One region of the Cellulomonas sp. P1_G12_2 genome, then DNA from elsewhere that is predicted to be linked to it. Evidence: riboswitches for the same ligand, from Rfam matches in the RefSeq annotation. Region 1 holds a riboswitch; each other region holds the start of a gene.
What was found. A riboswitch is a leader RNA that binds a small molecule or an ion and turns the genes downstream of it on or off. The one in region 1 is predicted to bind S-adenosylmethionine.

Region 1 (9,297 bases):
GACCAGCAGCCGCAGCTGGCCGATGACCCGCTCGCGGTGCTCGGCCAGGGTCAGGCCCTCGATCCGGTGGAACCGCTCGTCGGCCATGAGGTTGCGGGCGGCGAGGCGCAGCTCGGGGTAGTGCCCCAGCAGGACCTTGCTCAGGTGGGCGATGTCGACGTTGCGGACGTCCGCGTCGAGCCGCGGGTCGCCAGAACCGGGCGCGTCGACGGTGGGGCGCGGGGTGGTGGTGGTCATCGGGACTCCTCCGGGGCGTGCGTGTGGTCGGGGGACGTGCGGTTGCGGTCACGGGCGAGCAGCCCGACGGGTCCGGCCCAGAGCCATGCGGCGACCTGGGCGGTGAGCTCCTCGCGGTCCGGGCTGGCGGGCTCGTCGCGGTGGGCCAGCCACCACTCGCCGGAGCCGCGGACGAAGCCGACGGCGCCGGCGGCCCACGACTCGGCCAGCGCGACGCGGGCGGCGAGAGCCGAGTCGTCCTCCTGGGAGGCCTCGGGCCTCCGAGCCGTCCTCCGCCCCTCGTGCTCCTCGGTGAGCCCGCGGGCGAACGGGGCGGCGACCAGCGCGGTCACCGAGTCGAGGAAGTGCCCGAGCGGTCCGCCGGACTCGACGGAGCCGTTGCGCGTGACGAACGCGTAGACGTTGGGCGACGACTCGATCATCTCGAGGTACACCGCGACCATCGCGCGCAGGCCGTCTCGGGGGGTCGGCGCGATCCGCAGGACGCCCTCGAGCGCCCCCTGGATCTGGAGCACGACGGCCTCGGCGACGGCGATCTGCAGGCCGGTCTTGTCGGCGAAGTACCGGTAGACGATCGACTTGGAGGTGCCCGCCGCGGCGGCGATCTCCTCCATCGACACGTCCGGACCCTTGTGGTGGACGGTCCGGCGGGCGATGCGGACGAGCTCCGCGCGGCGTGCCTCGCGGTGGTCGGCCCAGCGGGTCGAGCGACCGTCGGCGGCAAAGGCGTCGTCCGGCGGTCGGCGGGTCGCAGGGGGGGTCGGCAAGGCCGGTCGCGCACGACCGGCCTCGGAGTTCAGCAGCGTGAGGGCCGTCGCCTTCGACGGGCCCGGTGTGACAGGGCTCACGAGACCGAAGGTATCAGGTACTGTGGGTTTCGGACACCACGTCATCATCCTCGAGCGCCCCGCGCTCGGTCCCCCGCTCAGCGACGATGCGAGAGGAACGCGCCTCATGGCCCGACCCACCCCCACCCCGAGCGTCCGCAAGGCCTACGTGCTCGGCGGCAACCGGATCCCCTTCGCCCGCGCCGGCGGACCGTACGTCCGCGCCAGCAACCAGGACATGCTCACCGCCGCGATCGACGGGCTGGTCGCCCGGTACGGCCTCCAGGGCGAGCGCATCGGCGAGGTCGCCGCGGGTGCCGTGCTCAAGCACAGCAAGGACTTCAACCTCACCCGCGAGTCCGTCCTCGGCTCGGCCCTCTCCGCCGAGACCCCCGCGTACGACGTCCAGCAGGCCTGCGCGACCGGCCTGGAGACCGTCGTCTCCCTGAGCAACAAGATCCGCCTCGGCCAGCTCGAGTCCGCGATCGCCGGCGGCGTCGACTCCACGTCGGACGCGCCCATCGCGGTGAGCAACCGGCTGCGCCGCGCGCTGCTCGACCTGTCCCGCGCGCGTTCCGTCGGGCAGAAGCTCGCGGCCGTCGCGAAGATCCGCCCGAAGGACCTCGCTCCGTCGGCGCCGAACACGGGCGAGCCGCGCACGCACCTGTCGATGGGCGAGCACCAGGCCCTGACCACCGCGCAGTGGGGCATCACGCAGGAGGCGCAGGACGAGGTCGCGCTGGCCAGCCACCAGAGGCTCGCCGCGGCCTACGACTCCGGGTTCTTCGACGACCTGGTCACCCCGTTCCGCGGCCTGACGCGCGACGCCAACCTGCGCGCCGACTCCTCGCTGGAGAAGCTGGCCAAGCTCAAGCCCGCGTTCGGCCTCGGCCTGGACACGCCCGCGACCATGACGGCCGGCAACTCGACGCCGCTGACCGACGGCGCCTCGGCCGTGCTGCTCGGGTCGCAGGAGTGGGCGGACGCTCACGACCTGGTCCCGCTCGCCTCGCTGGTCGATGCCGAGGCCGGTGCGGTCGACTTCGTGCACGGCGACGACGGCCTGCTCATGGCCCCCGCGTTCGCGGTACCGCGGCTGCTCGCCCGCAACGGGCTGACCCTGGCCGACTTCGACTACATCGAGATCCACGAGGCGTTCGCGGCCACCGTGCTCACGACGCTGGCCGCGTGGGAGTCCGAGGAGTTCGGGGTTTCCCGACTCGGCCTGGAGGGCGCCTTCGGTTCCGTCGACCGCGCCAAGCTCAACGTGCACGGCTCGTCGCTCGCCGCGGGGCACCCGTTCGCCGCGACCGGTGGACGGATCATCGCGACCATCAGCAAGGAGCTGCACCGCCGGAAGGTGGCGTCCGGCTCGGACACGCCCGTGCGTGCGCTCGTGTCCATCTGCGCAGCCGGCGGGCTGGGCCTCACCGCGATCCTCGAGGCGGCATGACCATGACGGACACCTACCTGAACCTGGTCAACAGCGGGTTCACCAAGAAGCTCGCGAAGCAGCTGGGTCTCCCCCAGCCGGCGCCCCTCAAGCGCTACGCGGCCGGGCAGCCGCTGGTCGAGGGGGCCGTGCTGGTGCTCGGCCGGGGCTCCGAGTCCGACGCGCTCGCCGGGCTGCTGTCCGCCGACTGGAACCTCGACGTGCACCGCCACGCGACGCCCGGCACGCGGTACTCCGCGGTCGTCCTGTCCCTCACCGAGCTGACCCACCCGGACCAGCTGTCGGAGCCCGTGCTCGAGGTCGGCGCCGTCCTGAAGTCGCTGCCCCGCGGCGGTCGGGTCATCACCGTCTCGCGCGCAGCCGTCGCCGACGACGCCCCCGCGGTCGCCGCGGCCCGCCAGGGCGTTGACGGGCTGCTGCGGTCGCTGGCCAAGGAGCTGCGCGGCGGCGCCACCGGCAACGGCGTCGTGCTCGCGAACGACGTGCCGGTCACCGCGCCGTCGGTCGTCGGCGCGGTGCGGTTCTTCCTGTCCACCCGGTCCGCCTTCGTCGACGGGCAGCTGCTGGCCGTCGACTCGGTCGCCGGCTCGCTGCCGGAGGACTGGGACACGCCGCTGGCCGGGCGCGTCGCCGTGGTCACCGGGGCCGCGCGCGGGATCGGCGCCTCCATCGCCGACACCCTCGCCCGCGACGGCGCCACCGTGGTCGCGGTCGACGTCCCCGCCGCCGGCGAGCAGCTGGTGGCCGTGGCCAACCGGGTGCGCGGCACCGCGCTGCAGCTCGACGTGACCGCCGAGGACGCCGGTGCGCGTCTGCTGGAGCACGCGCTGCAGCGGCACGGGCGGCTCGACATCGTCGTGCACAACGCCGGCATCACGCGCGACAAGCTGCTGGCCAACATGACGCCCGAGAAGTGGGACTCAGTCCTGGCGGTGAACATCGCGTCGCAGCTGCGGATCAACGAGGCGCTGCTGACGTCTGGCGACTTCACCGACGCACCGCGCATCGTGTCGCTGGCGTCCACGTCGGGCATCGCCGGCAACCGAGGCCAGACCAACTACGCCGCGTCCAAGGGCGGGGTCATCGGTATGGTCCGGGCCACCGCGCCGCTGCTCGAGGCGTTCGGCGGTACCGCCAACGCCGTCGCCCCCGGGTTCATCGAGACCGAGATGACCGCGCGCATCCCCGCCGTCACTCGGCAGGTGGCCCGTCGGCTCAACTCGCTGCAGCAGGGCGGGCAGCCGGTGGACGTCGCCGAGACGGTCGCGTTCCTGGCCTCCCCCGCGGCCGGCGGGATCGTGGGCCGCGTGCTGCGCGTGTGCGGGCAGAACATGGTGGGCCAGTGACGAGGACCGTCGTCCTGCCGTCCGTCCCCGCCCTGGGCGGGCTCTTCGCCCGCGGCGCGGGGCTCTCGTTGCAGCGTCGCGTCCGATCCGGCCCGACGACGCTGCCCGACGTCGACTACGTCGTCCGCGGGGTGCGTGCTGACGCTTCGCACCTCACCGCGTACCAGCACCTGCTCGGCGAGTCCGCGAGCGACCAGCTGCCGGCGGGGTTCGTGCACGTGCTGGCGTTCCCCGTGGCGACCGCGCTCATGGTCCGGTCCGACTTCCCCCTGCCGCTGGTCGGACTGGTGCACGTGGCCAACCACGTCACGCAGGTGCGGCCCGTCCTGCTGGGCGAGACGTTCGACGTCCGCGCGTCGGCGGCCGACCTGCGCCCGCACCGGTCCGGCACGCAGGTGGACCTGATCACCGAGGTGTCGACCGACGGCACGGTCGCGTGGCGCGGGGTGTCCACCTACCTGGCGCGCGGGGTGTTCCTGGCAGGGTCGGTCGACGAGTCGTCGGACCCCTTCGTCCCGCCGACCCCGACAGGGCGCTGGACGCTCGCCGGCGACACCGGCCGCCGGTACGCCGCCGTGTCCGGCGACCGGAACCCGATCCACCTGACCGCGCTCACGGCGAAGGCGTTCGGGTTCCCGCGGGCCATCGCGCACGGCATGTACACCGCGTCGCGCGCACTGGCTGACGTCGGTGCCGCGCGCGGGGACGCGTTCGACTGGTCGGTCGAGTTCGTGAAGCCGGTCCTGCTGCCCGGCACGGTCACCGTCCGCATCGCCCACGACGGCGACGTGTTCGCGTTCGCCGGCTGGGACGCCCGCTCCGGCAAGCCGCACCTGACGGGCTCGGTCACCCTGCTGCGCTGACGGGCCGGGTCGTCGTCGACCCGGCCCGCCCGAGGTTGCTCAGAGGTCAGCCGGTCGCAGGACGAACGTGATCGCGTGCGCGATCTGCACGTTGCCCGCGTTCAGGTCGAGCTTGCCGCGGATCAGGAACGGGTTGAGGTCGTTGCGGTCCTGGTCGCGCAGCTGCACGATCCCCCAGCGCTTCGAGAGCACGTCGACGGTGAACGTGCCGCCCTGCGCGGTGGTGAGGACGGCGTTGTCGCTGGCCAGCGCCGTGGCCGAGTCGATCGTCGCGCCCGCGACGACGTGGTAGAGCAGCACCTGCTCGATCGCGTCGATGCCGACCGCGCCCGCGAGCGCGGTGAGCACCTGCTCCTCCGTGCCGTACCAGCGGTGGGTCAGGTCCTTGGCCAGCAGCTGGAAGGCGCGGTCCGTGGGGACGAACGCGGTCAGCGGGACCGTGCCGTCGGCCAGGACGGCGACCGGGCTGGTCGGCTTGGCGGCGAGCACCGCACCGACGGCCTGGTCGAGGATGTCGAAGTCGTACCAGTTCCGGTCGAAGGTGTCCCCGTCCGAGGTGAGCAGGGCGGCCAGGCTCGACGTGCCGGTGGGCGCCGCGGTCGCGGCGGGCGCCAGGGCGACCCCGGCTCCGGCGACCAGGCCGGCGGCGACGAGGGTGGAGAGCGTGCGACGGATCCTCATGGTGGCTCCTACGGACGACGGTCGCGGCCGACGCCGTGCGCCGCGCCGCGCGGACGCCGGAGGGCGCCCTGTGTCCTCTTCGCCCGTTCCCCCGCGCCCGGATGCACGTCGAGGCCGCCGCGGACGAGATCGTGCGTTCGGCACGAGATCGCGGGTGTGAACTGACGATCTCGTGCCGAACCCACGAGCTCGCGCCGGGGACCTCGCGAGAGGTCAGTCGTCCAGGGCCGGTCCGCACGCTGCCGCGGCGGTCGCCGCCAGGTGGTCCAGGCCGTGCACCGCGAGCAGCGGGCGGGTGTCGTCGACGACCGCCCAGCAGCCGTCGACCACCTCGTAGCGGACGGCCGGACCCGTGGCGAGGTACTCGGTCAGGGCCGTGATCAGGCGGTCGACGGACTCGCTGGTGGTGCCGACGCCGACCGACGCGCGGATGGCGCCGTTCGACGCGCCCAGGTGTGCCAGCAGCGGGTGAGCGCAGAACCGGCCGTCGCGGACGCCGATCCCGTGCTCGGCGGCGAGGTACGCGGCGACCAGGCCCGGGTCGTGGTCCGGCACCGTGAACGTGAGGACGCCGACCGGTGCCGCGGAGTCCGGCCAGATGCGCGCGATCTCCACGCCGTCGATGGCCGACAGCCCCTGGACCAGGCGCTCACGCAGCGCCTCCTCGTGCGCGGCGAGGGCACCAGCCGGAAGGGCCGCGAGCTGGTCGCAGGCCTCCGCGAGCGCGATCGCGCCGAGCACGTTGGGCGACCCGGCCTCGTGCCGCGCCGGCGCCGGCTGCCAGACCGTCCGGTCCGCCCGCACGTCGCGCACCGCACCTCCCCCTGCGAGGTATGGCGTGCCGGTGTCGAGCCAGTCGCGACGGCCGACGAGGGCCCCCGCCCCGAACGGTGCGTACGTCTTGTGCCCCGAGAACGCGACGTAGTCGGCGTCCGTCCCGGCCAGCGAGAAGCCCCGGTGCGGCACCAGCTGGGCGCCGTCCACCGCCACGCGGGCACCCTCGGCGTGGGCGAGCGCGACGACCTGGTCGATCGGCAGCGCCTCCCCCGTCACGTTCGACGCGCCGGTGATCGTGACCAGCGCGTACGGCTGGCGGGCGAGCTCGTCGCGCAGGGCGTCGAGGGTCGCGGCGACGGTCGACGCGATCGGCAGGATGGTGGTCCGATTGCCGTGCCGCTCGGAGGACTGCACCCACGGCAGCAGGTTGGCGTGGTGCTCGACGTCCAGCACCAGGACGCGGCCCCCCGACGGGACGACGCCGGCCAGCAGGTTGAGCGAGTCCGTGGTGTTGCGGGTGATGATCGCGACGTCGTCGGGACGGGCGTCGACGAACCGCGCGATGGTCTGGCGCGCGGACTCGTACAGCGCGGTGGACACCTGGGACAGGTACCCGGCGCCGCGGTGCACGGACGCGTACAGCGGCAGGACCTCGGTGACGCGGGCGGCGACGGCCTCGAGCGCCGGGGCACTGGCCGCGTAGTCGAGGTTGGCGTAGACGCGGTGCGTGCCGTCCACCAGCGGGACGGTGGTAGTGCCGCCGACCACGGGGAGCAGGGCGCTCACCTCGGTCGCACACGAGAGGCGCTCGGCGGTGACAGTCATGGTGGGTCCTCCGACACGTTCCGGGGGAACACCCGTCGAACAGGTGGGACCCCGCGCTTGCCGAGCCCCGGACGGGACGCGGCCAGGTCGTCACCCGGGGCACCCCACCGCGGAGGAGGGTTGCCGGCCAGCGAGCCGGGGCTTGACGCTGGCGCTCATGACCTGCAACGAGGGTCCCGGCACCTCCCCGTGGCTGTCAACGCGCCGCGGGCTTCGTCTCGCCCACCGGGACGCCTTGTCCACCACTTGGAAGGAGGGTCCCGCCGCGCGTAGCATCACGGCCACCATCCAGAGCGGCTGAGAGATCTGGCTCGACGACGCCGCAGCAACCCGCGGGCACCCTGTGCCCGGCCGAGGGTGCTACCGCCAGGACCGATGAGACGAGGGCCTCGATGAGCTACGCCGGTGACCTGACCCCCCAGCAGGCCTGGGACCTGCTGACGTCCGACGAGAGCGCGGTGCTCGTCGACGTCCGCACGGACGCCGAGTGGCGCTACGTGGGCATCCCCGACTCGGCCCCGATCGACGGTCGCGCCGCCCTGGTCGAGTGGGTGTCGTACCCGTCGGGACGCCCGAACCCACAGTTCCTCAAGCAGCTGGCCGACGCCGGCGTCGCGCCCGGCCGCCCGGTCGTGTTCCTGTGCCGCTCGGGGGTCCGCTCCGTCGCCGCCGCGCAGGCGGCCACCGCGGCGGGCCTCGGCCCGGCCTACAACGTGCTCGAGGGCTTCGAGGGCGACGTCGGTCCGGACGGCCACCGCGGCCACTCCGGCTGGCGCGCGGCGGGGCTCCCCTGGCGGCAGGCGTGAGCGACCGGCGCGTCCCCGGGCCCGCCGACTGGGACGACCGCCGCACCCCGCGCACCGACCTGCGCCCGGACACCCTCGCCGTCCGCGGCGGTCTGGTGCGGTCGCAGTTCAACGAGACGTCCGAGGCCCTGTTCCTCACGCAGGGCTACGTCTACTCCGCCGCCGCCGAGGCCGAGGCCGCGTTCGCCGGGGAGGCCGACCGCTTCCTGTACTCCCGCTACGGCAACCCGACGGTGTCCACCTTCGAGGAGCGCCTGCGCCTGCTCGAGGGCGCCGAGGCCGCGTTCGCCACGGCGTCGGGCATGTCGGCGGTGTTCACGTCGATCGCCGCGATCGTGCAGTCGGGGTCGCGCATCGTCTCCGCCCGGGCGCTGTTCGGCTCCACCGTGGTGATCTTCGAGGAGATCCTGGCCAAGTGGGGCGTGCGGACCGACTACGTCGACGGCCACGAGCTGGCGCAGTGGCAGGAGGCGCTCTCCACGCCGGCCGACGTCGTGTTCTTCGAGACGCCGTCCAACCCGATGCAGGACCTGGTCGACATCGCCGCGGTCAGCCGGCTCGCGCACGCCGCAGGCGCCACGGTGATCGTCGACAACGTGTTCGCCACCCCCGTCCTGTCCCGGCCGCTGGAGCTGGGCGCGGACGTCATCGTGTACTCCGCGACCAAGCACATCGACGGCCAGGGCCGCGTGCTCGGCGGCGCGATCCTGGGCACCGACGAGTACATCCACGGCCCGGTGCAGACGCTCATCCGGAACACCGGACCGTCGCTGTCGGCGTTCAACGCGTGGGTGCTGCTCAAGGGGCTGGAGACGTTGTCGCTGCGCGTCCGGCACCAGACGGCGTCGGCCCTGCAGGTGGCCACGTGGCTCGAGCAGCAGCCCGGCGTCTCGCTGGTCCGGTACCCCTACCTTCCGTCGCACCCCCAGCACGAGCTCGCCCTGGCGCAGCAGTCGGGCGGCGGGACCGTCGTGACGTTCAACCTCGCGGTGCCGGACGGGTCGACGCCCGACGTCGCCAAGAAGGTCACGTTCGGCGTGCTCGACGCGCTGCGGATCGTGGACATCTCCAACAACCTCGGCGACGCCAAGTCGATGGTCACCCACCCGGCGACGACCACGCACCGCAAGCTCGGCCCCGAGGGGCGTGCGGCAGTGGGGATCGCCGAGTCGACGATCCGGCTGTCCGTGGGCCTCGAGGACCCCGCGGACCTCATCGACGACCTCACCCTGGCGCTGGCGACCCTCGACGCCTGACCCTGCGCCACACTGACGGCATGCCCCGGTCGTCGTCGCTCGTCCGCCTGCTCGTGGGGCTTCTCGCCGGGGTCGCCGTCGGGCTCGCGATCGACTGGACCTCGGCGGTCGCGGCGGTGCTCGCGGGCTGGGCGACCACGGCGGCGGTCTTCGTGGTCTGGACGTGGGTCGCGGTCGCGCCGATGGACCCGTCGTCCACCGCGTCCCACGCGACCCGTGAGGAGCC
Region 2 (9,297 bases), on a different contig from region 1:
GTCAGGTCCGTCTCGTCGGACGTCCCTGCGGCCACCGCGTGGTCGGCGGAGGTCTGCAGGCTCGAGGCGATCGGGTCGAGCGTGATCCGCAGGTTCGCCCAGGCTCGGTCCAGCACGTCGGCGGACAACGGCTTTCCGCTCAGCTTCTCGATCACCGTGTTCGACAGGGTCTTGGCCTCGTCGGGGTTGGCGGCGATCCACTCGGACGTCGCGTACTCGGCCTCGATGAGCTTCTTCACGGTGCCGGGGTACTTCGAGAGGTACTCGGTGGCGACGATCAGGTGCGTGGTGACGAAGTCGCCGTCGGGCCACAGGTCCTTCTCGTCCAGCAGGACGTGCGCGCCGGCGTCGACGACCAGCCGGGACGCCCACGGCTCGGGCAGCCACGCGCCGTCGAGCTGTCCGGCCTTGAACAGGTCGAGCGTCTGCGAGTTCTCCTGCGGCGCGATCGTCACGTCGCTCGCACCGCCGGTCAGCGAGGTCTCGAGACCCTCCTCGGCGAGCCAGGCGCGCAGCGCGACGTCCTGGGTGTTGCCCAGCTGCGGCGTGGCGAGCGTGGTGCCGACGAGGTCGTCGGGGGAGTCGATGCCGTCGCGGACGACCAGCTGCGCACCGCCCGACGTCGCGCCCGAGACGATCCGGATCGCCTCGCCGTTCGACTTCGCGAACGCGTTGATCGCGGGGTTCGGGCCGATGAACGTGGCGTCGATGGCCCCTCCGAAGAGTGCCTCGACGGCGGCCGGGCCGGCGTTGAAGATCGAGGTGGTGAGCTTCGTGTCGCCGAGCGCCCCCTGGTAGGTGCCGTCGTCGACCCCCACGAGGGCAACCGCGTGAGTGAGGTTGGCGAAGTAGCCGAGGCGCAGCTCCGGTGCCTCGGCGGTCGAGGTGGACGGGTCCGTGCCGGTGTCGGCGCTCGCGTCCTGCGCAGCGGAGGAGGAGCAGGCCGCGAGCGTGGCGACGAGGCCGGCGGCGAGCAGGACACGGAGGGCGGAGGCGGTGCGGCGTGCGGGACGGGCGGTCATGTCAGGTCCTTGGGGGTCGCGAAGGGCGGGCGGGCGGTCGTCATCGACGACATCGCTGCGCGGGCTCGGTGCGCGAGGACCGGGCGACGGAGAGCTGGGTGGACGCCATGAGGGCGTTTCCTCCGCGGGGGACGGGAGTGGTGGCACGCGCGTCACGCCGTGGGCCGTCGCAGATCGACGGGGGCCGGGCGTCGAACGCTCGGCCGAGGACGGGGGCCGCGTTCAGACGTTCCGCGGACAGCAGGGGCGCGCGGAAGCCATGACGACGACGTGACAGCACGTCGAGGCGGCGCGGCGGGTCTGCATGGGACGAGGATGACCGCCTTGCCGCTCGGGCAACAGGACCGTCTCTTATTGTGGACACGGCAGGTCGGAATACGAGATGTTTCAGCGGCGCCCGTCGAGCGCGAGCCGGTAGAAGGCACTGTGCGGGTCGGGCAGGTAGTCCGCGAACGGCGGGCACTCGACGAACCCGGCGCGTTCGTAGAGCCGGCGTGCGGGTGCGAAGTAGTCCTGCGTCCCGGTCTCCAGGTGCACGGTCCGGATGCCGCGCGCCGCCGCCGCGCCCAGGACGTGCGCGAGCACGGTCGCCCCGACCCCTCGGCCGCGTGCTGCGGCGGTGGTCCGCATGGACTTGAGCTCGGCGTCCGTCGGGCCGAGCTGCTTGAGCGCGGCGCAGCCGAGCAGGGCGCCGTCGGCGGCGCGGGCGGTCCAGAACGTCATGCCGGGGGCGGCGAGCGCCAACGGGTCGAGCGCGTGCACCGACTCGGCCGGCGAGGTCGCGTACATGTCCGCGAGGTGCTCCCCGAGCAGCTCGAGGACGTCGGGGCGGGTCGGGTCGTCGGCGGCGACGGTCACGCCGGTGGTCGTCGGGCCCATGCGCGAGCGTGCTCCCTTGCTGGGTGGTCGGGACGCCATCGTCGCACCGGACGGATCCGTCCCACCATCTGGACTTTCGGCGCGGACCATTGACACGTCCGGAACCTATGCCTACTTTTCCGACCTGTTAGGTCATGAATTCCAGCGACAAGCCCCGGCTTGCTGGGTGGCAACCCTCCTGCGTGTGGGGTGCCCCGGGTGACGACCTGGTCCTGCGCGAGCGTCCTGCTCGTGCCCGACAACGACGCAGCGCCCGCCAGGCGGGCACGAAGGGACGCACGATGAGCTCGGACGGACGGCCGACGACGGCTCTCTGGATCCTGCGCCCGTGCTGTCCCGGCGCCTGTTGTCGCTGACGACACCCCCCGACCGACCGGCTCCGACCGGCACCTGAGCGCCTGGCCCACGGCTGAGCCGTGGTGTCCGCGCTCGCCCTCCACGTACGCCCGCACCCCTGCGCCGCACACGGCTGCGCCGGGCGCGCCCTGACGCCTCAGAACGGAACCCTCGCCATGGCCTTCCCGACCACTCCCCGACAGCTGCACCTCGGCGTCGACCTCAGCGACGCCGGCGCGCACCCCGCCGCCTGGCGGACGCACGGCTCGCAGGCGCAGCGGCTGTTCGACGCCGAGCGGCTCCAGCACCTCGTCGAGGTCGCCCAGCGCGGCACCCTCGACCTGGTCGTGCTCGACGACTCGTTCTCGCTGCAGCCGTCGCGCTCCACCACGCTGCGCGGTCGGCTCGACGCGGCGCTGGTCGCCGCCCGGCTCGCCCCGCGGTCGCGGGGGATCGGACTGGTCCCGACCGTCGCGACGACGCACACCGAGCCGTTCCACGTGTCCAAGGCGATCGCGACGATCGACCACGTCAGCGGCGGCCGGGCGGCGTGGCAGGTCAGCTGGACCGACGACGAGCAGGATGCGGCGCACGTGGGCCGAGGCCCGGCGCTCACCGAGGCGGGGGCCGTCGCGGAGGCCGAGGAGGCCGTCGAGGTGGTCACCGCGCTCTGGGACAGCTGGGAGGACGACGCGGAGATCCGCGACCAGGGCACGCACCGGTTCGTCGACCGCGCCAAGCTGCACTACGTCGAGCACGACGGCGTGCACTTCGCCGTCAAGGGGCCGTCGATCACGCCGCGTCCGCCACAGGGGCAGCCGCCGATCGTGGTGCGCGTCGGCTCGGACGCCTCGTTCGGCCTGGCCGCGCGGCACGCCGACGTGGTCCGGGTCAGCGCGACGGACCGCGACCAGGCCCTCGACCTGCGGCTCCGGCTGCGGGCCGCGGCGGCGGCGGCGGGCCGCGAGCCGGGCGACCTGCGCGTGCTCGTCGACGCCTTCGTGGTCCTCGGCCCGGACCGCGCGAGCGCTCGCGCCCGGCTCGACCTGCTCACCGAGCTCGAAGGAGTCGAGTGGGACACCGACTCCCTCACGCACGTCGGGACGGCCCGGGACCTCGCCGACACGTTCCTCGACTGGTCCGCCGTCGGTGCCGCCGACGGGTTCGTCGTCCGGCCGGCCTCGCTGCACACCGACCTCGACGTCCTCGTCGACGGCGTCGTGCCGCTCCTGCGCGAGGCCCGCGCGTTCCGCGACAGCTACGCGGGTCCGACGCTGCGTGACCAGCTGGGCCTTGCCCGCCCGGTCAACCGCTACGCGGCGATCGCCTGATGGGCGCCCGCAAGCAGGTCCACCTCGGCGTCCACTTCCCCGGGGTCAACAACACCACCGTGTGGAGCGACCCACGGTCCGGCAGCCAGATCGACTTCGCGTCGTTCGAGCACCTGGCCCGGCGCGCCGAGGAGGCGAAGCTCGACTTCTTCTTCCTCGCCGAGGGACTGCGGCTGCGCGAGCACAAGGGCCAGATCCACGACCTGGACGTGGTGGGTCGGCCCGACACCCTGCCCGTGCTGGCGGCGCTCGCCGCGGTCACCGACCGCATCGGGCTCGCCGGGACGATCAACACGACCTTCAACGAGCCGTGGGAGCTGGCCCGCCAGTTCGCGACCCTGGACATCCTCAGCGGCGGGCGTGCCGCGTGGAACCTCGTGACCAGCAGCGACGCCTTCACCGGCGAGAACTTCCGGCGCGGCGGGTTTCTCCCGTACGACGAGCGGTACGAGCGTGCGGCCGAGCTGGTCGCGGTCGCACGGGCGCTGTGGGACTCGTGGGACGACGACGCGGTGATCGCCCACGCCGGCTCCGGGCAGTTCGTCCGGCCCGGCTCGGTCCACGAGGTGCGCCACGAGGGCCGGCACTTCCAGGTGCGCGGCGAGTTCACCACCCCGCGCGGCACGCAGGGGCACCCCGTGCTGTTCCAGGCCGGCGACTCCTCGGACGGCCGTGACTTCGCGGCGGCCACCGCGGACGTCGTGTTCTCCGCGCACTCCACGTTCGAGTCCGGTCAGGCGTTCTTCACCGACGTCAAGGGTCGCCTCGCTGCGCACGGTCGGCGGCCGGTGGAGCTGCTGATCCTGCCGGCGACGACCGTCGTGCTCGGCGACAGCGCGCAGGACGCCGCCGAGCGGTCCCACGAGATCCGGCTGCAGCAGGTGCCGGGGCCGACGGCCATCGCGTTCCTCGAGCAGGTGTGGGGACGCGACCTCACCGACCACGACCCCGAGGGGCCTCTGCCGCGGATCGAGCCGGACATCGAGAACCTCGACATCACCCGCGGTCGCGTCCGGCACGTCAAGGACCCGCGGAGCATCGCGGCCGCGTGGCGGGAGCTGGCCGACGCGAACGGCTGGTCGATCCGGCAGCTCGTCATCGAGGTGACGTCGCGCGGCGGGTTCGTCGGCACGGCCACCGAGGTCGCGGACGCGATCGACCGGTACGTGCAGGAGGACGCGTCGGACGGCTTCATCCTCGTGCCGCACCTGACCCCCGGCGGCCTGGACGACGTGCTCGACCAGGTGGTGCCGCTGCTCCAGGAGCGCGGCTCGTTCCGCACCGACTACGCGGGCACCACCCTGCGCGACCACCTCGGCCTCTCCCGCCCGGCGCCCCGCGCCACCCGCTCCACCGCCGACCGCGCCCTCGTCGGCTGACCCCACCTCTCCACCCCGAACGAAGGACCCCGCCATGCTCCGCTCGACCCGTGCCCGTTCGGCCGCCCTGGCCACCCTCGTCGTCCCCGCGCTGTTCCTGACCGCCTGCGGCTCGGGCACGCCCGCGGCGTCGGACCCGTCCACCTCTGCCAGCACCGAGGCCGCGACCCCGGGCGGCACCCTGCGGTTCGCCCTCGGCGCCTCACCGAGCGGCGTCGACCCGCAGCAGGTCGGCTCGAACGTGAGCATCTACATCGCCCGTCAGCTGGCCGACTCGCTGACCGACCAGGACCCGCAGACCGGCGAGATCGTGCCGTGGCTGGCGGAGAGCTGGGACGTCAGCGACGACCTCACCCACGTCACGTTCCACCTGCGCGACGACGTCACGTTCTCGGACGGGACGCCCCTGACCGCGACCACCGTGAAGGCCAACTTCGACGCCCTCGTCGGCCCCCTCGCGGCGTCCGCGCCGCTCGCCGGCTCCTACCTCGCGGGCTACCAGGAGACCACCGTCGACGACGAGCACACGGTCACCGTGGTGTTCTCCGGGCCCAACGCCCAGTTCCTGCAGGCCACGTCCACGGTGTCGCTGGCGATCCTGTCCGACGCCACGGCGGCAGCCGACCCGGCAGCGCGGCTCCAGGGCGCGGTGGTGGGCTCCGGCCCGTTCACGCTGGAGGAGTACACCCAGGACCAGGGCGCGACGATCGTCCGGCGGGACGGGTACGCGTGGCCGTCCGAGGTCTCCGAGAACCCCGGCGAGGCGTACCTCGACCAGATCGACTTCACGATCGTCCCCGAGTCGGGCGTCCGGTCCGGCGGGCTGGCCTCCGACCAGTTCGACGCCGTCGGCGACGTGCTGCCGCAGGACGTGCCGCAGGTCGAGGGCTCCGGTGGCTCGGTGCTGACGCGCACCAACCCCGGGGTGGCGTTCGTGCTCCAGCCGAACGTGAGCGCCGGCCCGCTCGCCGACCCCGCCGTGCGCGCCGCCGTCCAGGTGGCGATCAACCGCCAGGAGCTCGTGGACACGGTGCTGAGCGACGCGTTCAAGCCCGCGACCAGCGTGCTGGCCAGCACGACACCCGGATACGTGGACCTGTCCGACGAGCTGGCGTTCGACCAGGACGGCGCGGCCGACGCGCTCGAGGACGCCGGGTGGAGGCTCGGTGCGGACGGCATCCGCGAGAAGGGCGGCGAGAAGCTCTCGTTCGACGTGGTGTTCGCGCCGCTGTTCACGGGCAGCCAGGCCGTGCTCGAGCTCACGCAGCAGCAGCTCAAGGCGGTGGGCGTCGACCTCCAGGTGCGGCAGCAGACCCCGGCGGAGCAGCAGGCGGCGCTGACCGCCGGTGACTACGACACGTACTACTACAACGTCACGCGCGCCGACGGCGACATCCTGCGCACCCAGTTCTCCTCGAAGTTCCGCAACATCAACAAGCGGCCCGCGGACACGGTGCTCGACCCCCTGCTCGATGCGCAGCTGGCCCAGGCCGACCCCGCCACGCGCGCCGCCGACCTCGGCACCGCGCAGGAGACGATCCTCGACGAGGGCCTCGCGATCCCGCTGTTCGAGCTCGCGCAGTCCATCGGTGTCGCGTCCGACGTGCACGACCTCACGTTCGACGCCTCGTCCCGACTGCTCTTCCACGACACCTGGATCGGCGCCGACCAGTGACGGCCTACGTCCTGCGGCGGCTCGGTGCGGCGGTGCTCGTGCTCTGGGCGGCGTTCACGGTCTCGTTCGCGGTGCTCTACCTGCTGCCGAGCGACCCGGTGAGCATCATGCTCGACGCGGCCAACCCCGGCGGCACCGTGGACCCGGCGCAGGTGGCCGAGCTGAGCGCCCGCTACGGGTTCGACCGGCCGCCGCTCGAGCAGTACGTCGTGCTGCTCGGGCGGGCCGTGACGGGCGACCTGGGGGTCTCGGTGACCTCGGGCGCTCCGGTCTCGCAGCTGCTCGCGGACGCGTTCCCGCAGACGCTCGCGCTCACCAGCGTGGCCCTGGGGATCGCCCTGCTTCTCGGCGGAACGATCGCGGCGACGTCGTCGTGGACCCGGTCGACCCGGCTGCGGGGCGCGCTGCTGGCGCTGCCGCCGCTGGGGGTGTCCATGCCGACGTTCTGGATCGGGCTGCTGCTGCTCCAGCTGTTCTCGTTCCGGCTGCCGGTGTTCCCGGCGGTCGGCAACCAGGGGATCGCGAGCATCGTCCTGCCGGCGGTCACCCTCGCCATCCCGCTCTCCGCGGTGGTCGCCCAGGTGCTCGCCCGCTCGATGCGGACCGCGTGGGACGCGCCCTACGTCGAGACGGCGCTGGCCAAGGGTGCGTCCCGGGGCCGGGTGCAGTGGCGGCACGTCACGCGCAACGCCGCACTGCCCGCGCTGACCCTGCTCGGGATCGCGGTCGGCAACCTGCTGGCCGGTGCCGTGGTGGTGGAGACGGTGTTCTCCCGCGCGGGGTTCGGCGGACTCGTCGAGAAGGCCGTCCGCGCCCAGGACATCCCCGTGGTGCAGGGGGTCGTCGTGGTCGGCGCGCTCGTGTTCGTGGTCGTCAACCTCGTGGTCGACCTCGCCTATCCCGCACTCGACCCGCGGATCTCCCGCACCCCCTCCACGGCCTGACGCACGGAAGGACACGTCATGACCCTCGTCTCGCACGCACCGGCCGTCGCGGCGCCGACCCTCGTCCCCGCGCCCGCGGTCCCGGTCCGGCGCGCTCGCCCGGTCCGGCACCCGCTCGCCCGTCCCGGCGTGCTCGCCTCGCTCGCGGTCGTCCTCGTGGTGCTGGGCTGGGCGCTCGTGCCCGGACTCTTCACGGCCGCGGACCCGCTGGTCGGTGTGCCGGCCGAGAAGCTCAGCCCGCCGAGCGCGGCGCACTGGTTCGGCACCGACAACCTGGGCCGCGACCTGTACGCCCGCACCGTGCACGGCACCGGCCTCTCGCTGCAGGCGGCGCTGCTCGCCCTCGGTCTCGGGCTCGTCGTGGGCGCGTTCGTGGGGCTGGTCGCCGGCTACCTCGGCGGGGTCGTCGACGCGGTGCTCATGCGGACGACGGACGTGCTGCTGGCCATCCCCGGCCTGTTGCTCTCGCTCGCGGTGGTGACCGCGCTCGGGTTCGGCACGCTCAAGGTCGCGATCGCCGTCGGCGTCGCCGAGGTGGCCACGTTCGCCCGGGTCATGCGGGCCGAGGTCCTCCGCGTGCGGACCACCACCTACGTCGAGGCGGCCGTGCTGGCCGGGGCGCGCCGCCCGGCCGTACTCCTGCGGCACGTGCTGCCCAACGCCGCCGGCCCGATCCTCGTGCTGGCCACCGTGCAGCTGGGCGTCATCGTGCTGGCGGTCTCCTCGCTGAGCTTCCTCGGGTTCGGGGCCGTGCCGCCGACCCCGGAGTGGGGCTCGCTCGTGGCGGAGGGCCGCAACTACCTCGCGGTCGCGTGGTGGTTCACCACGCTTCCCGGGCTGGTGATCGCGGCGCTCGTCCTGGCCGCCAACCGCCTGGGACGCGTGCTCGAGGGAAGGACGCACCGATGAACGCGACCCCCGTCCTGCGTGTGCGCGACCTGGTGGTCGAGTACGAGGTCCATCGCAGAACCAGCGTGCGCGTTCCTGCTGTCCGCGGCGTGAGCTTCGACGTCCACGCGGGCGAGGTCGTGGCGCTGGTGGGCGAGTCGGGCTCGGGCAAGTCCACGACCGCGCACGCCGTGGTCGGGCTGCTGCCGACCGGAGGTCGCGTGGTCGGGGGGAGCGTCCGGCTGCACGAGGGCGAGCTCGTCGGACTGCCCTCGAAGGCGTGGCGGCAGGTCCGTGGCGCGCGCATCGGGCTGGTGCCGCAGGACCCGGGCATCGCGCTCAACCCGGTGACCCGCGTGGGCGACCAGGTGGCCGAGGTGCTCCGGATCCATGGGCGGCTCCGCCGTGCCGCGGCGGCTCAGCAGGCGGTGGAGATCCTCCGGTCGGTCGGGTTGAGCGACCCCGAGGCCCGCGCCCGGCAGTACCCGCACGAGCTGTCCGGGGGCATGCGCCAGCGCGTGCTCATCGGCATCGCGCTCGCGCTCGAGCCGGCCCTGGTCATCGCCGACGAGCCGACGAGCGCCCTCGACGTCACGGTCCAGCGCCGCGTGCTCGACCTGCTCGACGACGTCACCACGCGCGCCGGCTCCGCTGTCCTGTTCATCACCCACGACCTGGCGGTGGCGGCCGACCGCGCCGACCGGGTGGTGGTGATGAAGGACGGCGAGATCGTGGAGCAGGGACGGACCGCGCAGGTGCTCGGTTCTCCCGCGCACGCGTACACGCGGTCGCTGCTGGCGGCGGCGCCGCAGCTGACGGTGACGACCCCGCGAGCGCCCGTGC
Region 3 (9,297 bases), on a different contig from region 1:
ACGTGGACGTGGTCAGCCTGGACTCCGGTCACTGGATCCAGCAGGAGAAGCCCGACGAGACGAACCACGCGATCCTGACGTGGCTGGGCACGCAGGGTGCCCCCTAGGACGCAGACGGCCCCGGACACCTGTGCAGGTGTCCGGGGCCGTGAGCATGCGTCAGAGCGTGGCGCGGACCGCCCGCGTGGCCGCGAGGATGTGCTCCAGCGACGGGGCGACCTCCTCGTAGCGGCGGGTCTTCAGGCCGCAGTCCGGGTTGACCCAGAGCTGGTCGACCGCGATGGCCTTGACGGCCTCCGTGAGCAGCTCCTCGACCTCCGCCTCGCTGGGGACGCGCGGCGAGTGGATGTCGTAGACGCCCGGGCCGATCCCCCGCGGGTAGCCGGCCGCCGAGATGTCGCCGAGGATCTCCATCTTCGAGCGGGCCGCCTCGATGGAGGTCACGTCCGCGTCGAGCCCGTCGATCGCGCCGATGATCTCGCCGAACTCCGAGTAGCACAGGTGCGTGTGGATCTGCGTGTCGGGGCGGACCCCGGCCGTGGCGAGGCGGAACGAGCGCACCGACCAGTCGAGGTACGCGGCGTGGTCCTCGACCCGCAGCGGCAGCAGCTCGCGCAGCGCGGGCTCGTCCACCTGGATGACGGCGATGCCGGCGGCCTCGAGGTCGGCGATCTCGTCGCGCAGGGCAAGGCCCACCTGGTTGGCGGTGTCGCCGAGGGGCTGGTCGTCGCGGACGAACGACCAGGCCAGGATGGTCACCGGGCCGGTGAGCATGCCCTTGACCGGCTTCTCCGTGAGCGACTGCGTGTACGACGACCACTCGACCGTGATCGGCTTCGGCCGCGAGACGTCGCCCCACAGGATCGACGGACGCGTGCAGCGCGAGCCGTAGGACTGGACCCAGCCGTTCTGCGTCACGGCGAACCCGTCGAGGTTCTCCGCGAAGTACTGGACCATGTCGTTGCGCTCGGGCTCGCCGTGCACCAGCACGTCGAAGCCGATCTTCTCCTGCAGCTCGACGACCCGGCGGATCTCCGCCTTCATCTCCTCGTCGTACTGCGCCTCCGTCAGCTCGCCCTTGCCGAACGCAGCGCGCGCGGTGCGGATCTCGGTGGTCTGCGGGAAGGAGCCGATGGACGTCGTCGGCAGCGGGGGCAGGTTGAGCCGGGCGGCCTGCGCGACCTTGCGCTCGTCGAACGAGCCGCGGCTGAACGCATTCTCGCCGAGGGCGGCCACGCGGTCGCGGACCTCCGGGTTGACGACGCCGGGTGCGGTCCGGCGGGAGTTCACCGCGTCCGTGGCGGTGAGCAGCTGCTCGTGGATGGCCTCGCGGCCCTCGGTCAGACCCTCGGCCAGGGTGACGACCTCGACGACCTTCTCGTCGGCGAACGCGAGCCAGGTCTTCAGGGTCTCGTCGAGGTTCGGCTCGTCCGTGAGCGTGTGCGGCACGTGGAACAGGGACGTCGAGGTGCCGACGGTGACCGCGGCCGCGCCGAGGCCCTCGAGCTGCTCGAGGACGGCCAGCTTGGCGTCCAGGTCCGCGCGCCAGATGTTGTGGCCGTCGATCACGCCGGCGACCAGCGTCTTGGTCTCCAGGCCCGGGACCGACTCGGCAGGCGCGTGACCGCGGATCAGGTCGATGCCGATGGCCTCGACGTCCGTCGCGGCGAGCACCGGGAACGCCGCGGCGAGGTCGCCGTAGGGGGCCGCGACCAGGATGGCCGGGCGCTCCGGGGGGGTCAGCTCGGTGGCCAGCGCGCGGTACGCCTCGATCACGGACGCGAGCAGCTGCTCGGCCGGGACGGCGACGGAGTCGGAGACCAGGGCGGGCTCCTCCAGCTGCACCCAGGTGGCACCCGCGGCGGCGAGGTCCTTGAGCAGCTCGGCGTAGACCGGCAGCAGGTCCGCCAGGCGGTCGATCGGGGCGAAGCCCTCGGGGGCGTCCTCCGTGGCCTTGGCCAGCGCCAGGTACGTGACGGGGCCGACGATGACCGGACGCGTGAGGACGCCGTCCGCGAGGGCCTCGGTGAACTCGCGCACCGGGCGGGTGCTCGCGTAGCGGAAGGTCGTCTCCGGGCCGATCTCCGGGACCAGGTAGTGGTAGTTGGTGTCGAACCACTTGGTCATCTCGAGCGGCAGGTCGTCGCCGCGGCCGCGGGCCACGGTCGAGTACCCGGCCAGGTCGAGCGACCCGTCGGCGCCCACGACGTCCGCGAAGCGGGCCGGGACAGCGCCGATCACGGCGGTGGCGTCGAGCACCTGGTCGTAGAACGAGAACGCGCTCGGGATCGCCGGCACGTCGGTGGCCAGGCCGAGCTCGGCCAGCCGCGTGCGGGTGCGGCGACGCAGGTCGGCGGCGGTGGCCTCGACCTCGTCGGCCGACGTGCGACCTGCCCAGAACGCTTCGAGGGCCTTCTTCAGCTCGCGGCGCGGGCCGATGCGGGGGTAGCCGAGCACGGAGCTGGCGGGGAAGATCGGGCGGTTCTCGGTCATGTGGTTCAGTCCCTCGGGGGTCGGGCGGGTGCCGTGTCCTGCGGCCAGCTGGCCAGGTCGGGAGCTGTCCGAGCTCCGCCGTCGAGGTGTGCACCCTCGAGCAGGTCAAGTGCGGCGTGGTGCTGGTTGAACGTGTAGAGGTGGACGCCGGGTGCGCCGCCGTCCAGGACGCCGTTGACCAGGTCGACGCTGGCCCGGATGCCCCGGCGATGACGGTCGAGCTCGTCGTCGGCGGATCCGAGCAGGTCGATCAGGTCCTTCGGCACCGGGACGCCGGTCAGCTCCTGCACGCGCAGCAGCCGGGCCGGGTCCGTGGTCGGGATGATGCCCGGGATGATCGGGATGGTCACGCCGGCCTCACGGGCCTCCGCGACGATACCGAGATAGTCGTCCGCGTCGAAGAACACCTGCGTGATCGCGAAGTCGGCGCCGGCCTCCTGCTTGGCCAGCAGCGAGGCGACGTCCTGCGCGCGGGTGCCGCCCGTGGCGTGGTTGCCGCGCGGGAACGCCGCGACCGCGACGGACAGGGGTCGCACCCGAGCCCGCACCGCCTGCGACGGGCTGTCCAGGCACCGCTGCGCCTCGATCTCGCGCAGGAGCTCGACCAGCTCGCCCGCGGTCTGCAGGCCGTCCGGGTGGGCCTGCCAGTCGCTCTGGTCCGTGGGCGGGTCGCCCCGCAGGGCGAGGAACGACCGCAGGCCCTCGTCGAGGAACTCCCCGACGATCGTCGTGATCTCCTCGCGCGAGGTCCCGACGCAGGTCAGGTGGGCGATCGGGTTGAGCGACGTCTCCTGCAGCAGCCGGCGGACCAGCGCGCGCGTGGTGAGTCGCGTCTTGCCCGAGGCGCCGTAGGTGACCGAGACGAAGTCGGGGTGCACCGACTCGAGCTCGCGGATGGTGGCCCACAGGCGGGGAGCCGCGTCGGGGTTCCGGGGCGGGAAGAGCTCGAACGAGATCGTCGGGCGGTCGTTCGCGTTCTGCGCCCGGCGGGCGGGCGCGGTGTGCAGCCCGGGGGTGCGGGGCTCAGCCACGGCTGCGCTCACGGCGCGGCCGGCGGGGTCGTCGGCACCGGGGTGGTGCGGGGACAGGTGTCCTGTGGGGGCATGACTCACTCCATCGCCCCTGGCGGAAGCACCCACACCCTCGCGAGGAGGGGGGTTGCTGCGGCGTCGTCGAGCCAGGTCTCTCGGCCGCTCTGGATGGTAGCCGCGATGGTAGTCCGCAGATCACATGCTGGGCAACAGTGATCGACCCGTGAGACGGCGCCGTCCGCGGAGCATGTCTGCTTCGGCGCCCGTCTAGTGCGGGCGGCGCGGGGCCAGGTTCGAGGAGCGCATGCGGCTGCGCTGCGACGGGACGTCGAACCACGAGTTCGGCGAGCCGGCCGGGACGGACAGCAGCCCGACCTGGACGGCCTCGAGGATCTCTGCATCGGGGACGACGTTGTCCGTGAGCGCCTCGGCCGCCTCGCGCGCGGCATCACGCCGAACGTCAGGGTCGGGCATCTCCGTCATGGCTGGCACTGTAGTCCGCAGGGTGCGTGGTGCCGAGAGGGCAGCCGCACGATCACCCGCCAGAAGCAAATCTCACCCGGCAAGCTCTCCGGTGCCGGCAGAGCCCCACGCCGCCGGGCACGTGGCCAGGTGGTCGTCGACGACACCGCACGCCTGCATCGCCGCGTAGGCGGTGACCGGGCCGACGAACCGGAACCCGAGCGACTTCAGCTCCTTGGCCAGCGCGCGGCTCTCCGGCGTCTGCGCGGGCACGCCCGCCCAGCCCGAGGGGCGCTGGTAACCCGTCCGGTCGGGGGCGTGCGACCACAGGACCTGGTCGAGAGTGCGACCCGCCGCGTGCAGCTCGCGCAGGGCACGGCCGTTGGCGATCGTCGCCTCGATCTTGGCGCGGTTGCGCACGATGCCGGCGTCGGCCATCAGGCGGGCCACGTCGTCGTCACCGAACTCCGCGACCACCTCCGGGTCGAAGTCCGCGAACGCCGTGCGGAACGCGGGCCTCTTGCGCAGGATCGTGATCCAGGCGAGGCCCGACTGGAAGCCTTCCAGGGCGAGCCGCTCGTAGAGGGCGTGCTCGTCGTGGACGGGCTTGCCCCACTCCTCGTCGTGGTACTGCTCGTACAGGGGGGTGCCGTCGCCGAAGCAGCGGCCGGTGCGCGGGGCGTCGGGCGAGGTCATGCGTCGAGTCTGCCCGGCCGCGCCGACATCGTGACCGCCGCTTGTGCAGGCGACGGGGCTGTGGGCGGCTCAGGAGGCCAGGGTGATGAGCCGCTCGATCCCGTCGAGGATGAGTACGGTGCCGAAGTCCAGCTCGTCGTCCTCGGGCGCGTCCTCCGGGAAGGAGAAGGCGCCCGCGGTTGCCGCCCGCAGCAGCGTGGGGTGCTCGTCCGCGGAGGCGAGCATCGTGATGAGCTCTCCCAGGTCCGGCGGCAGGGCTCCCCCGGCGGTGGTGCCGACCGCGGCGGTGCGCCCGGCGCCGCTCAGCTCCTCGCCGATCCGCAGCTGGTCCAGGGTGTGCGAGGCGAGCAGGCCGATCGCCCCCACCTTCTGGTCCTCCGACAGCGGGGTGCCGTCGAGCGCCGAGAGCATCGCCTCCATCCAGGCGAGCCGCCCGGGCCCGACCGCGTGCAGGACCGCGGACGCCCGCGCCAGCCACGGGTGCGCGCGCAGGATCGGCTGCTGGACGGCGAGGACGAGCTCGAGCCGCTCCCGCCAGCCACCCACCTCGGGCCCGAGGACGGGCGGCCGGCCCGACGCCCGGTCCGACATGAGGCTGAGCACCTCGTCCTTGGACGAGACGTACCGGTACAGGGACATCGTGGTGAACCCGAGCGACTCGGCGAGCCGGGCCATGGACACGGACTCGATCCCCTCGCTGTCGGCCAGCGCGATGCCGGCGTCGGCGATCTGCTCGAGCGTCAGACCCGGCCGCGGCCCGGGCCGGCCGGGGGCCGGTGTGCGCCACAGGACGGCGATCCCGGGCGGGAGGTCGATCGGCGCGCCCTCGGAGCCGGCCACGCGCACGGCGTGCCGGCGCGCCTTCTCCGCCTCGCGCGCAGCCTGCTGCTGGGCCAGGGCCGCGGCACGCTGCGCCTTCTCCGCCTCCCGGAGCTGGCGGGCCGCCTCCTTGACCGCCTGCTGAGCGGCTCGCTCCTGCTCCTTGCGTCGGCGCTCCTCCTCCTTGGCCGCGTCCTGCAGGGCCTTCAGGCGGTCGCGCTCGCGGCGCTCGACCTGCTTGCGGGCGTCGCGGTCGGCCTTCTCGAGGTCGCTCCTGGCGCGCTCGGCCTCCTTGGCCTCCGCGCGCTCGGCCTTCTCGCGGTCGCGTCGCAGCAGCTCGGCCTCGCGGCGGGCCTCCTCGGCCTCTCGTGCCTCGTCGTCGTCCACGGCACCTCCTTGACCCGTGATCCTACAAGTGTGTATGAAGTACACACACAGTTTACGACATACACAGAAAGCGAGATCGCGATGACTGCTCCTGTCGTCGTCGCCCGGGGGCTGCGCAAGTCCTACGGCGACCTGACCGTGCTCGACGGCGTCGACCTCGACGTCGGCAAGGGGGAGGTGCTCGCCCTGCTCGGCCCCAACGGCGCCGGCAAGACCACGACGGTCCGCATCCTGTCCACGCTCCTGCGGCCCGACGGCGGCACCGCGTACGTCGCGGGCAAGGACGTGGTGCGTCAGCCGGCTCAGGTGCGCGCGGCCATCAGCCTCACCGGGCAGTTCGCGGCGGTCGACGACCTGCTGACGGGCACCGAGAACCTGCACCTCATGGCGAGGCTCGCCCACCTGGGGCGCGCCGAGGTGCGCACCCGCAGCGCCGAGCTGCTCGAGCTGTTCGACCTCACCGAGGCGGGCAGGCGCGTGGTCAAGACGTACTCCGGCGGGATGCGGCGGCGCCTCGACCTGGCCGTGGGCCTCCTTTCCCGGCCGCAGGTGGTGTTCCTCGACGAGCCGACCACGGGCCTCGACCCGCGCAGCCGGAACGACCTGTGGGACGTCATCCGCTCCGTGGTCGCGTCGGGCACCACCGTCCTGCTCACCACGCAGTACCTCGAGGAAGCAGACCAGCTGGCCGACCGCGTGGCCGTCATCGACCACGGCCGGGTGATCGCGGACGGCACCGCGAGGGAGCTCAAGCGGGCGGTCGGCTCTGCGCACGTCGAGCTGCGCCTCAAGGACGGCACCGAGGAACGTCTGCTGACCGACGGTTCGGTGCCGGACGTGCGGCGGATCCTGGCCGACGTCGAGCGCCGGGGGATCGACGTCGAGCACTGGGAGGTCCGCTCCCCCACGCTCGACGACGTCTTCCTCACCCTGACCGGCCGCCCGGTCGCCTCCGAGTCACCCGCCCTCGTCGCTGCCCGGGAGTTCTGATGACCACGCTCGCCCCTGCACCTCCGGCCCTCGGCTGGACCGCGCACGACACGGCCGCGCTGATCGGCCGGTGCATCCGCCGGTCGCTGCGCCAGCTCGACACCGTCCTCATGGCGGTGATGCTCCCCGTGATCCTGCTGCTGTTGTTCGTCTACGTGTTCGGCGGCGCCATCCAGACCGGCGGCGACTACGTGAACTGGGTGGTCCCCGGGATCGTCCTGCTCACGGCGGGCTACGGCTCGTCGACCACGGCCGTGGACGTCGCCAGCGACATGACCGGCGGCATCATCGACAGGTTCCGGTCCCTGCCCATCCGCTCCACCGGCGTGCTCACGGGGCACGTCGTCGCCAGCATGGCGCGCAACGCCGTCTCGACGGCGCTCGTGATCGGCATCGCGTTCCTCATCGGGTTCGACGTGGACGCGTCCCCGCTGGAGTGGCTGGCCGCGATCGGCCTCATCGGGCTGTTCGTCCTGGCGCTCACGTGGGTGGCCGTCGCCATCGGGGTCGTCGCGTCCGGGCCGGAGGCGGCCAGCGGGTTCACCTTCGCGATCCTGTTCCTGCCGTACGTGTCCAGCGCGTTCGTGCCGCCGGAGTCGATGCCGTCGGTGCTGGAGACGATCGCGACCTACAACCCGATCACCCCGATCACCGACACGCTGCGCGCGCTGCTGCTCGGCACCGGCGCGGGGGGCTCGGCGCTCGCGGCGGTGGTGTGGTGCGTCGGGATCTTCGTGGTCGCGCGGCTGGCGGCGGCCGTGCTGTTCCGACGCGGTCAGTAGGCGGCGAGCGCCTTCTTGATGCGGGTGGTCGACACAGGGACCGGGGTGCCCAGCTGCTGGGCGAACAGGCTGACGCGGAGCTCCTCGAGCATCCAGCGGATCTCCGTCAGGCCGGCGTCGTGCGGGTGCTTCGCGACGAGCTGGCGGTAGAGCGCCTCGACGTCCTGCGCCTGCCACGTCAGGTCGGCGTCGCGCTGCGGGTTGTCCGCGGCCTTCACCAGCCGGTGGCGGGCCGCCCGCAGGTAGCGGGTCAGGTGTGGGAGCCGGGCGACGCCGACCTCGCTGACGAACCCGTCGTGCACCAGCCGCGCCGCCTGGGCGCGGATGTCCTGGGCGGTGGCCAGCAGGGCGAGGCTCGACCGGGCGCGGATCTCGGCATCCAGCTCGCGCCACGCCGTCAGCACGGCGACCAGGTCGGTGACGACGGCGAACACCGTGTCCTCGAGGCGGTCCCGGGTGGTCGTGCGGAGCCGGGCGTAGGCGTCGGCTGTGCGGACCGGCTCCGTGATCAGGTGCTCGATCGCGGCGAGCTGCACGTCCCTGACCAGGGCGTCCGTGCTCGGGTACGGGCTCGCGGCGAGCGTGAGGGCCTGCGTGCCGGTCCAGCGTGTGGTGATCCGGGCAGGCGCCAGGCCGACGTCGAGCGCCAGCAGCCGGCGCAGCCCGCGGCGGGACGCCACGGCACGCTGCGACTCGTCGGCCAGTGCGCGGACGGCGACCGACTGCCCCTCCTCGACGAGCGTCGGGAACGCGCGGACCTTTCCGACCTCGACGACCTCCGGGAGCTCCGGCAGGTCCGCGGGCCAGGTGGTGAGGCCGGTGCGCTCGATGTCGATCGCGGGCGCGGGGCTCGCGGCGGGCGCCTCCGGGGGTGCTGCCTTGCGGGCCTCCTCCATCGCCGCGCGCACGGCGGTGCGGACGGCGTCGTCCACCGCCTTCTGCGTGCGGTCCGCGAGCCGGCGCTGCAGGACCTGCAGGTCCTTGCCCTCGTCCACCACTCCCCCACGGTCGCCCACCACGCGGAACGTCATCCGCAGGTGCGCCGGCAGGCGGTCGTCGTCGAACGCGTCCTCGGGGACGTCGACGTCACGCAGCTCGCGGACCGCCCGGCGGAAGACGTCCCGGAACGAGGGAGCGGCGTCGCCCGCGCGGACGGTGTCCTCCCAGTCGGCAGTGTGCTCGGTGATCCAGGCGTCCACGCCGCGGGCGACGTCGGGCGCGGGGACCAGCTGGACGCGGACCGGCTTGGGCAGCGAGCGGATCGTGGCGGTGATCAGGTCCTCGCGCAGGCCCGGGACCATCCAGCCGAACCCCTCGGGCATCAGCCGGGCGAGCGTCGACAGCGGGATGTGTACAGTCACGCCGTCTGCTTCTGTACCAGGCTCGAACTGGTACGTGAGCGGCAGGCGCAGATCGCCCTGCGGCCAGCGCGACGGGAACGCCGACTCGTCGATCGCGCCGGCCTCGCCGACCAGCAGCTCGCGCGTGAAGGTCAGCAGGTCGGGGTCGTCACGCCGGGCCGACTTCCACCACTGGTCGAAGTGCCGGCTGGAGACCACGTCGTCCGGGACGCGCTCGTCGTAGAACGCGAAGAGGGTGTCGTCGTCGACCACCAGGTCCCGTCGGCGGGCGCGCGC

Region 2: it holds a riboswitch for S-adenosylmethionine, as region 1 does, so the genes downstream of both, AC1DXT_RS15915 (LLM class flavin-dependent oxidoreductase) here and AC1DXT_RS09275 (rhodanese-like domain-containing protein) in region 1, are expected to answer to the same signal.
Region 3: it holds a riboswitch for S-adenosylmethionine, as region 1 does, so the genes downstream of both, AC1DXT_RS01745 (methylenetetrahydrofolate reductase) here and AC1DXT_RS09275 (rhodanese-like domain-containing protein) in region 1, are expected to answer to the same signal.

What each region holds. Positions count from the first base shown of each region.
Region 1 is NZ_JBFUBX010000002.1:275,680-284,976, reverse strand. Features, by position in the region: gene AC1DXT_RS09310 (acyl-CoA dehydrogenase family protein) at 1-237, opposite strand, end outside; gene AC1DXT_RS09305 (TetR family transcriptional regulator) at 234-1,085, opposite strand; gene AC1DXT_RS09300 (acetyl-CoA C-acetyltransferase) at 1,192-2,517, shown strand; gene AC1DXT_RS09295 (3-oxoacyl-ACP reductase) at 2,520-3,863, shown strand; gene AC1DXT_RS09290 (MaoC/PaaZ C-terminal domain-containing protein) at 3,860-4,726, shown strand; gene AC1DXT_RS09285 (fasciclin domain-containing protein) at 4,766-5,407, opposite strand; gene AC1DXT_RS09280 (aminotransferase class V-fold PLP-dependent enzyme) at 5,621-7,009, opposite strand; SAM riboswitch class IV at 7,058-7,172, opposite strand; SAM riboswitch class I at 7,291-7,406, shown strand; gene AC1DXT_RS09275 (rhodanese-like domain-containing protein) at 7,402-7,815, shown strand; gene AC1DXT_RS09270 (O-succinylhomoserine sulfhydrylase) at 7,875-9,071, shown strand; gene AC1DXT_RS09265 (DUF1345 domain-containing protein) at 9,092-9,297, shown strand, end outside.
Region 2 is NZ_JBFUBX010000004.1:412,845-422,141, reverse strand. Features, by position in the region: gene AC1DXT_RS15925 (ABC transporter substrate-binding protein) at 1-1,022, opposite strand, end outside; gene AC1DXT_RS15920 (GNAT family N-acetyltransferase) at 1,410-1,901, opposite strand; SAM riboswitch class IV at 2,032-2,152, shown strand; gene AC1DXT_RS15915 (LLM class flavin-dependent oxidoreductase) at 2,414-3,568, shown strand; gene AC1DXT_RS15910 (NtaA/DmoA family FMN-dependent monooxygenase) at 3,568-4,947, shown strand; gene AC1DXT_RS15905 (ABC transporter substrate-binding protein) at 4,982-6,622, shown strand; gene AC1DXT_RS15900 (ABC transporter permease) at 6,619-7,566, shown strand; gene AC1DXT_RS15895 (ABC transporter permease) at 7,585-8,475, shown strand; gene AC1DXT_RS15890 (dipeptide ABC transporter ATP-binding protein) at 8,472-9,297, shown strand, end outside.
Region 3 is NZ_JBFUBX010000001.1:346,288-355,584, forward strand. Features, by position in the region: gene AC1DXT_RS01735 (alpha/beta fold hydrolase) at 1-107, shown strand, start outside; gene metE (5-methyltetrahydropteroyltriglutamate--homocysteine S-methyltransferase) at 160-2,493, opposite strand; gene AC1DXT_RS01745 (methylenetetrahydrofolate reductase) at 2,499-3,524, opposite strand; SAM riboswitch class I at 3,604-3,699, opposite strand; gene AC1DXT_RS01750 (hypothetical protein) at 3,792-4,007, opposite strand; gene AC1DXT_RS01755 (DNA-3-methyladenine glycosylase I) at 4,080-4,682, opposite strand; gene AC1DXT_RS01760 (TetR/AcrR family transcriptional regulator) at 4,752-5,888, opposite strand; gene AC1DXT_RS01765 (ATP-binding cassette domain-containing protein) at 5,970-6,878, shown strand; gene AC1DXT_RS01770 (ABC transporter permease) at 6,878-7,660, shown strand; gene hrpA (ATP-dependent RNA helicase HrpA) at 7,654-9,297, opposite strand, start outside.